Regions from separate parts of the Bariatricus sp. TF06-38A genome, predicted to be linked through region 2. Evidence: riboswitches for the same ligand, from Rfam matches in the RefSeq annotation. Region 2 holds a riboswitch; the other holds the start of a gene.
What was found. A riboswitch is a leader RNA that binds a small molecule or an ion and turns the genes downstream of it on or off. The one in region 2 is predicted to bind glycine.
Positions count from the first base shown of each region.

Region 1: it holds a riboswitch for glycine, as region 2 does, so the genes downstream of both, PG418_RS12400 (GrdX family protein) here and glyA (serine hydroxymethyltransferase) in region 2, are expected to answer to the same signal.

Region 1 is NZ_JAQFCE010000016.1:53,460-58,647, reverse strand. It holds gene PG418_RS12405 (glycine/sarcosine/betaine reductase component B subunit) at 1-1,244, opposite strand, end outside; gene PG418_RS12400 (GrdX family protein) at 1,326-1,712, opposite strand; glycine riboswitch at 1,896-2,020, opposite strand; gene PG418_RS12395 (alanine/glycine:cation symporter family protein) at 2,188-3,561, opposite strand; gene purB (adenylosuccinate lyase) at 3,987-5,188, opposite strand, start outside.
Region 2 is NZ_JAQFCE010000001.1:14,745-19,932, forward strand. It holds gene PG418_RS00055 (glycine--tRNA ligase) at 1-1,292, shown strand, start outside; glycine riboswitch at 1,747-1,859, shown strand; gene glyA (serine hydroxymethyltransferase) at 2,124-3,371, shown strand; gene gcvT (glycine cleavage system aminomethyltransferase GcvT) at 3,387-4,475, shown strand; gene gcvH (glycine cleavage system protein GcvH) at 4,582-4,959, shown strand; gene gcvPA (aminomethyl-transferring glycine dehydrogenase subunit GcvPA) at 4,984-5,188, shown strand, end outside.

The DNA of each region.
Region 1 (5,188 bases), on a different contig from region 2:
GTAGCACCGGTAATGGCCTGAATTTCAACTTCGATTGTTCCATCTTCACGATGAGAATGTTCATTACCACCAGCAATGGTTGTAACGAATTCTTCTGTTCCGATTACTTTATCCATCTTAGGAAGTACGATTACCTGGTTAGCATTTCCACCGGTTACAACTGCGTCTGCAGCCGGATCAGCATCTGCCAGTGACTGAGATTTTCCGTCACGTCCGGCATATTCGTCTGTAATGATTACAGTCTTAACGCCTTCAGCTTCGATCTTCTTGCAGTTCATGATAAGGTCAGTATCCGGGTTACCGAATCCTTCCTGAGATACGATAACTGCATCAAGGTCTAACAGACGGCACATCTTAGCTGTCCAGTCAGATGAACGCATCTTATCAGCAAGGTATACGTTTTCGTTTGTAAGAATCTGGCAAACGAAGTTGATTGTTTTTCCGTGTTCTTCGAACAGGTCATGTACAACCGGGTTGTTTTCATGAACATATGTTGGGTTCTTATCGCAAGCGGATACACAGTTACCAGATACGATAGCTCCGTCCATAACTTCTGTCGGGTTCATGATTGTAGAGAGTGTTCTCTTAGCATCAACACCGTATACATATGTGTCATGGAGAAGCCCCTGGCTCTGAAGCATCTGTACATAAGCAACTCTCGGAAGGTTCGGGAATTTTTCTTTTCCTTCCATGATTCCGTATGTTTCATAAACCTTTGTCTCATCTGGTGTAAGTTCGCGAGCAAGTTCCCCAAGATAAACTGCTACTCTGAATCCGGCAAGACGAACAGCTTTTTCATATTCATGCTGTTTGATTCCTTCAACCGGTTCGCAGACAACAACTAAGTTGTTCAGCTTTGAAAATGGAGTATATTCTGCACCCGGGCCTGACATATCGATGATACCTTCCTGGAAACCAACGATCTTACCAGCTGTTACAACAGCCATTCCCTTTAATGCATATGTCTTACCACTTCCTACAGTGTCAACTTTTGCGATAACGCCCGGGAAGATTCCCCCTCTTCCTTCAACTTTAACACGTGGTTCAATAACGTCTTTAACCGGAGTGATACGAACGCTTTCACCTGGTTTTGCAATATCAAACTTAACGCCTTTGATTTTTTCGTCCTCAAGAACGATTGCCTTTACAGCTTCTTCATCAACATAGAGAACGCCGTTTTCGATTTTAGACTCAGACGCGAACTGAATGTCGTTAATAAAAATGTGACCCATTTCTAATCTCACTGTAAATTCCCTCCTTTTTTGAATGTGTTTGTTGTATGCTCAAAAGTACACCAAACCGCATGTACTTCTACAGCCTTTTGTCTAGCGCCAGCTTTCCGCTGACGGCAGAGCGCTTGAGATCAATGTGTAATCTACAAGCTGAAAGTCTGCATAAACCTGTGGTTTATAAAGATCAGACTTAAACTGAAATTTGCCGCACGCCTGAATAGCACTCGCGATAATCTGCATTGCCTGTGCATCCAGACCTTCCGGCGTTTCTGAGAGCATAACCGACTTATATGGAGTCTCATTCGGTTTTACGCTTCCGGACAGCGGATGTGTCAAAAGCCGGTATCCCTGGAAGATCATCTTCTGAACTTTTTTAAGTGTGTCCTCATAAGAAAGTTCTTCGTATTCCACATGATAATCTTCCCCCAGTTTTTCTTTTACCAGCGGATTATTTGTGATAATCATAAATCCAGTATTCATAGCCGCTTCTTCCTTTCGTCCCCTGTCCGTTTATGCGGTCTTTTTTGACTCCCTGTGTCTGAAATACTCCAGATAATTTTTTAACATATATCTGGTATCAAAAAAGGACGCCAAAACAACTTCTCTGTTTTAAACGTCCTTTCTGTCTCCTTGTAAATTCGGCAATTCCGGATTCAGAGTGTAGTACCTTTCCCGATCCTTTTGCCTGAAAGTTTCACCATTCAACGAGCTTTACTGCTCTACGGTTTGCATCTTCGGCGACCATTTATCAAATATCTTTATAAATGATTCTCTCGCAGGAAATATCAACCTACTATCTAATTGACTGCATTTTTTATACATTTTACAGCATCTTTCTTGCTGACATGATTACTATAACACACATTTATACAAAATGCTAGTCTTTTTATAGATTTTTTTGTATATATCTTATTGTTTTTTTCTATAACTATTTTTCAGTTATTATACAAATTATCTATTTGCCTTTTTTCTGATTTGGCAGGAAATTATTATAGTAATCGTCATGCGTCTTCTTAACAAGACCACTGAGTGCTACCAGTGCAATCGCATTCGGGATAACCATCATACTGTTAAAGCAGTCTGCCATATTCCATACAAGTTCTACTTCCTGAAGTGATCCAAGTGCTACGCAGATACATACAATGATTGAGTAAATTTTAACAGCTTTTGCTCCAAACAGGTAACGGATGTTTGCTTCACCGAAGAAATACCATCCGATGATCGTTGAGAATGCGAAGAATAACATACAGATCGCGATAAAGATCTCACCGAACTTACCATATAATGTAGAGAAAGCATACTGGCTCAGCTGTGCACCTGTAAGACCAGTCGTTCTTGAACCGGTTGTGATAATAACAAGTGCTGTCAGGTTAAGAATTACGAATGTATCAATGAACACACCGATCATAGCTACAAAGCCCTGTTCAACCGGATGTTTTACTTTTGCTACTGCATGTGCGTGTGGTGTAGAACCCATACCAGCTTCATTGGAGAAGAGACCTCTTGCCACACCTTTCTGTACTGCAAGCTTCAAGGTTGCGCCCATTGCACCACCTGCTACTGCTGCCGGTTTAAACGCACCGACAATAATGTCATGGAATGCTGCCGGGATTGCTGTAACGTTTGCAAAAATTACGATCAAAGAACCTACTATATAAAATGCTGCCATGATCGGCACGATCAGTTCAGTAACTTTTGCGATTCGCTTCATACCACCTGTGAATACAAACAGAGAAACAACTGCTACAAAAATACCCATTGCAATCTTCGGAATTCCGAATGCAGTGTTCCATGATGCTGCGATTGAGTTAGACTGAACTGCATTGCCCATGAATCCAAGTGCAAAGATAATCAGGACTGCAAAAATAGCTGCCAGAACTTTTCCGAACGTTCCTTTAAATGCTCCTCGTATGTAATATACCGGACCACCGGTTACGGTTCCGTCATCACTGACCTGCTTGAACTTCTGAGCCATAACCGCTTCTGCGAAGATCGTTGACATTCCGAGGAATGCGCTGATCCACATCCAGAAGATTGCTCCCGGACCACCGACTGCAATTGCAGTTGCAGCTCCGGCGATATTACCGGTACCAACCTGAGCAGCAATCGCTGTTGCAAGTGCTTGGAAAGAAGACATTCCGTCTTTTCCGGCATCCCCTTTCTTGCTAAAAAGTCCGCCAAAAGTTCTGTTCCATCCATCTTTAAAACCACGGATCTGGATAAATCCAAGCTTAAATGTGAACAGCAAGCCAATACCTACAAGTGCTATGATCAGCACCGATCCTGTTAGGACATCATTTACCTTTAATACTAAATCGTTAATACTCATACGGTAACCCTCCTTTTTAATAGACATCCCTTATAGTTTTTATCTGTTGAATCTATAATAACCTATTTATAGTTTTTATGCAATATTTTCAGTTAACTTATTTATTTTTTGTGTATTATCACCATGTTATTACGATAACATAATAAATTTGCTCTAAATAAGTGCGTTTTTTCGCGCTTTTCTGTGTTTGTCAAAAACTCAGTTTTCATATTTTTCGTCAAATTGTCTAATTAATGACGATTTAATATCTATGCATTTCCATGGGATTTATAGATTCTTTCAGATGAACGCATTAATTCTTTACTATATTGATATTTCAAAGAAGTTATTTTCAGACCATGAAACATAAATAAAAAGCAGGGAGCAATCTTCCGTCTTACCCGGAAATCTGCTTCCTGCTCTTCCATTCTGTTTATTCAGTTATTCTATACATTGATCTCTGCTTTTACACCAAGCAGCTCTTTATTTTCATCCAGGATCGGCCGGATCACATTCTTAAGGAATGCTTCGACCTGTTCTTTGGAACGTCCTACATATTTGGATGGATCCATTGTTTTCTGAAGATCTTCCAGACTCAGATTAAATGCATCATCTGACGCGATCAGTTCAAGAAGGTTGTTGTCCAGACCTTTTTCTTTAACATTCTTTCCTGCTTCCATCGAAAGTTCACGGATTCTTTCATGCAGTTCCTGACGGTCTCCACCAGCTTTTACTGCATCCATCATAATATTCTCTGTTGCCATGAACGGAAGTTCAGACATCAGACGTTTTTCAATTACTTTTGGATATACAACCAGTCCGTCAACGACATTCAGGCACAGATCCAGAATACCGTCAATCGCAAGAAAACCTTCCGGTACACTCAGGCGCTTGTTCGCAGAGTCATCCAGAGTACGTTCAAACCACTGTGTAGCAGAAGTGATCGCCGGGTTCAGTGCATCAATCATCACGTAACGGGACAGAGATGCGATTCGTTCGCTTCTCATTGGATTTCTCTTATATGCCATTGCAGAAGATCCGATCTGTGTCTTTTCAAACGGCTCTTCCACTTCTTTCAGATGCTGGAGAAGACGGATGTCATTGGAGAATTTGTGTGCACTTGCTGCAATTCCGGCAAGAACATTCACAACTCTTGTATCCACTTTACGGGAATAGGTCTGTCCGGATACCGGATAGCATGCTTCAAATCCCATCTTCTTAGCAATCATTGGATCGATCTTATCAATGGTCTCCTGATCTCCCTCAAACAGTTCCAGGAAGCTTGCCTGTGTACCGGTTGTTCCTTTTGATCCAAGAAGTTTCAGGCTTCCAAGCACATAATCAAGATCTGCAAGATCCATAGAAAATTCCTGCATCCACAGAGTTGCTCTCTTTCCAACCGTTGTCGGCTGTGCTGGCTGGAAATGAGTAAATGCAAGTGTCGGAAGATCTTTATACTGATCTGCGAACTTTGAAAGTTCATCCAGAACATTAACCAGCTTTTTCTTAACAAGTTTCAGAGCCTCTGCCATGATAATGATATCGGTATTATCACCTACATAACAGGAAGTTGCTCCCAGATGAATGATCCCTTTTGCTTTCGGGCACTGCTGTCCATATGCATATACATGAGACATCACATCATGGC
Region 2 (5,188 bases):
ATTATGGTAACCTGGGTGTTGAACTTAAGAACAACGTAAAGAGAGCATGGTGGAAGAAATTTATTCAGGAGAATCCGTACAACGTAGGTGTTGACTGTGCGATCCTGATGAATCCGCAGACATGGATCGCTTCCGGACATCTGGGAGGATTCAGTGATCCGCTGATGGACTGTAAGGAATGTCACGAACGTTTCCGTGCAGATAAGATCATTGAAGATTATGCACATGAGCATGGAATCGATATTCCGGACAGCATTGACGGATGGTCACATGAAGAGATGGAAGGATTTGTAAAAGAACACGAAGTTCCGTGTCCGACTTGTGGAAAGCACAATTTCACAGAGATCCGTGAATTTAACCTGATGTTCAAGACTTTCCAGGGTGTAACAGAAGATGCAAAGAACGTTGTTTACCTTCGTCCTGAGACTGCGCAGGGAATCTTCGTAAACTTTAAGAACGTACAGAGAACTTCAAGAAAGAAGCTTCCATTTGGTATTGGTCAGATCGGTAAATCATTCCGTAACGAGATTACACCAGGTAACTTTACATTCCGTACCCGTGAGTTTGAACAGATGGAACTTGAATTCTTCTGCAAACCGGATACAGACCTTGAATGGTTTGCTTACTGGAAGAAATTCTGTCTTGACTGGCTGTTCTCTCTTGGACTTAAGGATGAGGAAGTCCGTTACAGAGATCATGACAAAGAAGAGCTTTCTTTCTACAGCAAGGCTACAACAGACGTAGAATTCCTCTTCCCATTTGGATGGGGCGAGCTGTGGGGAATCGCAGACAGAACAGATTATGACCTGACACAGCATCAGAATGTATCAGGACAGGATCTGACTTACTTTGATGATGAAACCAATGAAAAATACATTCCATACGTTATCGAGCCGTCACTTGGTGCTGACCGTGTGGTACTTGCGTTCCTTTGCGCAGCATATGATGAGGAAGAACTGGAAGACGGTTCTACACGTACTGTGATGCATTTCCATCCGGAACTTGCACCGGTTAAGATCGGTGTGCTTCCGCTCTCCAAGAAGCTGAACGAGGGCGCTGAGAAGGTTTATGCTATGCTTAGCAAATACTACAACTGCGAATTTGATGATAGAGGAAATATCGGTAAGAGATATCGTCGTCAGGATGAGATCGGAACACCGTTCTGCGTAACTTATGACTTCGATTCAGAAGAAGACGGAGCAGTTACTGTTCGTGACCGTGATACAATGCAGCAGGAAAGAATTAAAATTGAAGATCTCAAAGCGTACTTTGAGAAGAAATTTGAGTGGTAGAGATTTGAAAAGATCCGGATTTCCCAGGTTTGGGAAGTCCGGATCTTTTTGTGCAAAAAAGTTTGTTTGGGAGGTTGTGAGACAAATATAAGTGTTCAAATTCCGTTGTGCCAACCATTCTGAGGAGCCTCTGAAAGCGAAAATTATGTCAGCAGAGGCTTCCATAATTTCTGAGTCTCCTCGCCATGGCACAACAATCGAATTTGAACACTTATATTTGTCCCATTTGTCATTCAACTTTACTGGTGGAAACTTTTTTGCGACAGGGGAAATGCTGGCAAGTGTGAAAATAGACAAAGAAAATCGATGATATAGTTAAAAAATAGTCAATAAAAACAATGCCTATAGGGAAAAACTATTAAATATTCTGATAAATAATAAACAATAAAGAAAATTATTTAACACTTGACTAATTGTAACGACAATTATATAATGAGATTAACGTTAAGGTTGGAAGATGAATATGTGAGATACTTGTTGTACAGACGGCGCGCTCCGTTATTTAATGTATAGCATGAGCCGAAGGGGCAGGCAGAAACTCTCAGGCAAAAGGAACATATTCGGACAACACTCTGGAGAACAATATATATGTATTGTACCGAAGAAGTAGTCTGGACTATATAGCGCAAAAGTCCGGGTGATCTTTCAGGTGAACGGACAGAGGCAGACAAAAAAGATTTCAAAGACGAAAACTTTTTTGCCTGTTTTTTTTGTACCCTAAAAAGGGGAATATTCAGAAAAATACAGATATAAACGATAAAATTCTGAATCAAATACACCGGAAAGGGAGCAAAAAAGACCAGGTAGTTGGTTCTAAGGAGGTAAAAGAGAATGAACAGAATTGAAGATGTAACAAATTACATTACTGAATGTGATGAAGAAGTAGGGAAAGCGCTGCAGTTAGAACTTGGCCGTCAGCGTAGAAACCTTGAACTGATCGCATCAGAGAATATCGTAAGCCCGGCAGTTATGCTTGCGATGGGAACTGTACCGACAAACAAGTATGCAGAAGGTTATCCGGGAAAACGTTATTATGGCGGATGCGAGGATGTAGATATTCTTGAAAATCTTGCAATTGAACGTGCAAAGAAATTATTCGGATGTGACCATGTATGTGTACAGCCGCATTCAGGAGCAAATGCGAATACAGCTGTATATCAGGCGCTGATCAAACCAGGTGATACAGTTATGGGACTGAACCTGGCACACGGCGGACATCTTACACATGGTTCACCGGTAAACCTTTCCGGTATCCTTTACAATTTCGTACCTTACAATGTCAATGATGACGGTGTTCTGGATTACGATGCAATCAGAAAGCTTGCACGTGAATGCAAACCAAAGATGATCGTAGCAGGAGCTTCGGCTTATCCAAGAGAGATCCGTTTTGATATTTTTGCAGATATCGCAAAAGAAGTTGGAGCTTATCTTTTCGTAGATATGGCACATATTGCAGGTCTTGTTGCAGCAGGACTTCACCAGAGCCCGGTTCCTTATGCTGATGTAGTTACAACAACAACACATAAGACACTCAGAGGACCTCGTGGTGGAATGATCATGTGCAAAGAAGAATATGCAAAAGCGATCAACAAAGCAATCTTCCCGGGAACACAGGGCGGACCTCTGATGCACATTATCGCAGCAAAAGCTGTATGCTTCGGAGAAGCATTAAAACCGGAATTCAAAACCTATCAGGAACAGGTTGTCAAGAATGCAAAAGCACTTGCAGAAGCCATGGTTGAAGAAGGATTCAACCTTGTCAGTGGTGGAACAGACAACCATCTGATTCTGGTAGATCTTCAGAACATGAACATCACAGGAAAAGAACTTCAGAACAGACTGGATGAAGTTTACATTACAGTTAATAAGAATGCAGTTCCGAATGATCCTGCAAGTCCGTTTGTGACCAGTGGAGTTCGTATCGGAACACCGGCTGTTACAACAAGAGGTCTGAAAGAAGAAGATATGAAGACCATCGCAAAACTGATCAAGATGACGATTACAGACTTTGATACCAAAGCAGATGAAATCCGTGCCGAAGTTACAAAGATCTGCGATAAATATCCACTTTATGAATAACAGGAGGAAAAAATAATGGAATTAAAAACACCCCTTTATGACGTTCATGTAAAAGCAGGTGGAAAGATCGTGCCGTTTGCCGGATACCTTCTTCCGGTTCAGTATGAGACAGGCGTGATCAAAGAGCATATGGCAGTACGTACACAGGCAGGACTTTTTGATGTATCTCATATGGGCGAAATCCTTTGTGAAGGAAAAGATGCTCTTGTCAATCTGCAGCACATCCTTACAAACGATTTTACAAATATGGTAGACGGACAGGCAAGATACAGTCCGATGTGTAACGAGAACGGTGGAACTGTAGATGACCTGATCGTATACAAAAGATCAGATGATCACTATTTTATCGTAGTAAATGCAGCAAACAAGGATAAGGATTATCAGTGGATGCTCGCACATCAGTCAGGAGAGGTTACATTTACAGATGTATCCGACCAGTATGGACAGATCGCTCTTCAGGGACCGAAGGCGATGGAAATCTTAAGAAAACTTACAACAGAAGAAAATATTCCAAAGAAATATTATCATGCAGTATTTGGCGCAGAAGTTGCCGGAATGCCTTGCATCGTATCCAAGACAGGATATACCGGTGAAGATGGTGTAGAGATCTACCTGGCAAGTGATCTGGCAGAAAAGATGTGGGAGACACTTCTTGAAGCAGGAAAAGAAGAGGGACTAATCCCTTGTGGACTTGGTGCTCGTGATACACTTCGCATGGAAGCTGCAATGCCTCTTTACGGACATGAGATGGATGATGAAGTATCACCTCTTGAAACAGGTCTGAACTTCGGTGTTAAGATGAAGAAAGACGAATTCATCGGAAAGAAAGCCATAGAAGACAGAGGAACACCAAAGATCGAAAGAATTGGTCTTAAAGTAACAGGAAGAGGAATCATCCGTGAACATCAGGATCTGTATGCTGGAGATCAGAAGATCGGACATACAACATCCGGAACGCATTGCCCTTATCTTGGATATCCAATCGCCATGGCACTTGTTGATGCCGGAAGCGTAGCAATTGGCGACAAGGTAGAAGCAGATGTACGTGGAAGAAGAGTGGAAGCAGAAGTTGTGCAGCTTCCGTTCTATAAGAGAGCAAAATAAAAGAAAATAATAACGAAAATAGATTAACAGTCCGGTCGCAGAAAAAAACGATAGAGAGTGTTTGGAAAAGGCGATCGGCAGTTGAAAAGAAAAGGAGATTAAAATCATGGAAGTAAGAGCAGAATTAAAATATACAAAATCACACGAATGGGTAAAAGAAGAAGGTGGAGTCTGGACAATTGGACTTACGGATTATGCACAGTCAGCACTCGGTGATCTCGTATTCGTAAATCTTCCGGAAGCTGGAGACAGTGTAGAAGCCGGAGAAGTATTTGGAGATGTTGAATCTGTAAAAGCGGTATCAGATGTATACTCACCGGTAACAGGAGAAGTTGAAGAAATCAACGAAGAACTTCTTGACGCACCAGAAAAGATCAATGGCGCTCCGTATGATGCATGGTTCATCAAAGTAAAAGATGTATCGGGAACAGAGGAACTTCTTTCAGCAGAAGAATATGAGGCATTTGTAGCAAGCGAAGAATAATCAGGGAAAGGCGGTGGACCATTTATGGGAAGCTATGTACCGAATACAAAAGAACAGCGTCAGGAAATGCTGAAAGAAATCGGGTTTCAGACAATTGATGATTTGTTCGCACACATTCCGGCAGAAGTAAAGATCCAGGGCGGTCTTAATATTCCGGAAGGAAAAACAGAATTAGAAGTACGTCGTGATATGGAAAATATTGCTGCAAAGAATCAGGTCTTTAAGACGA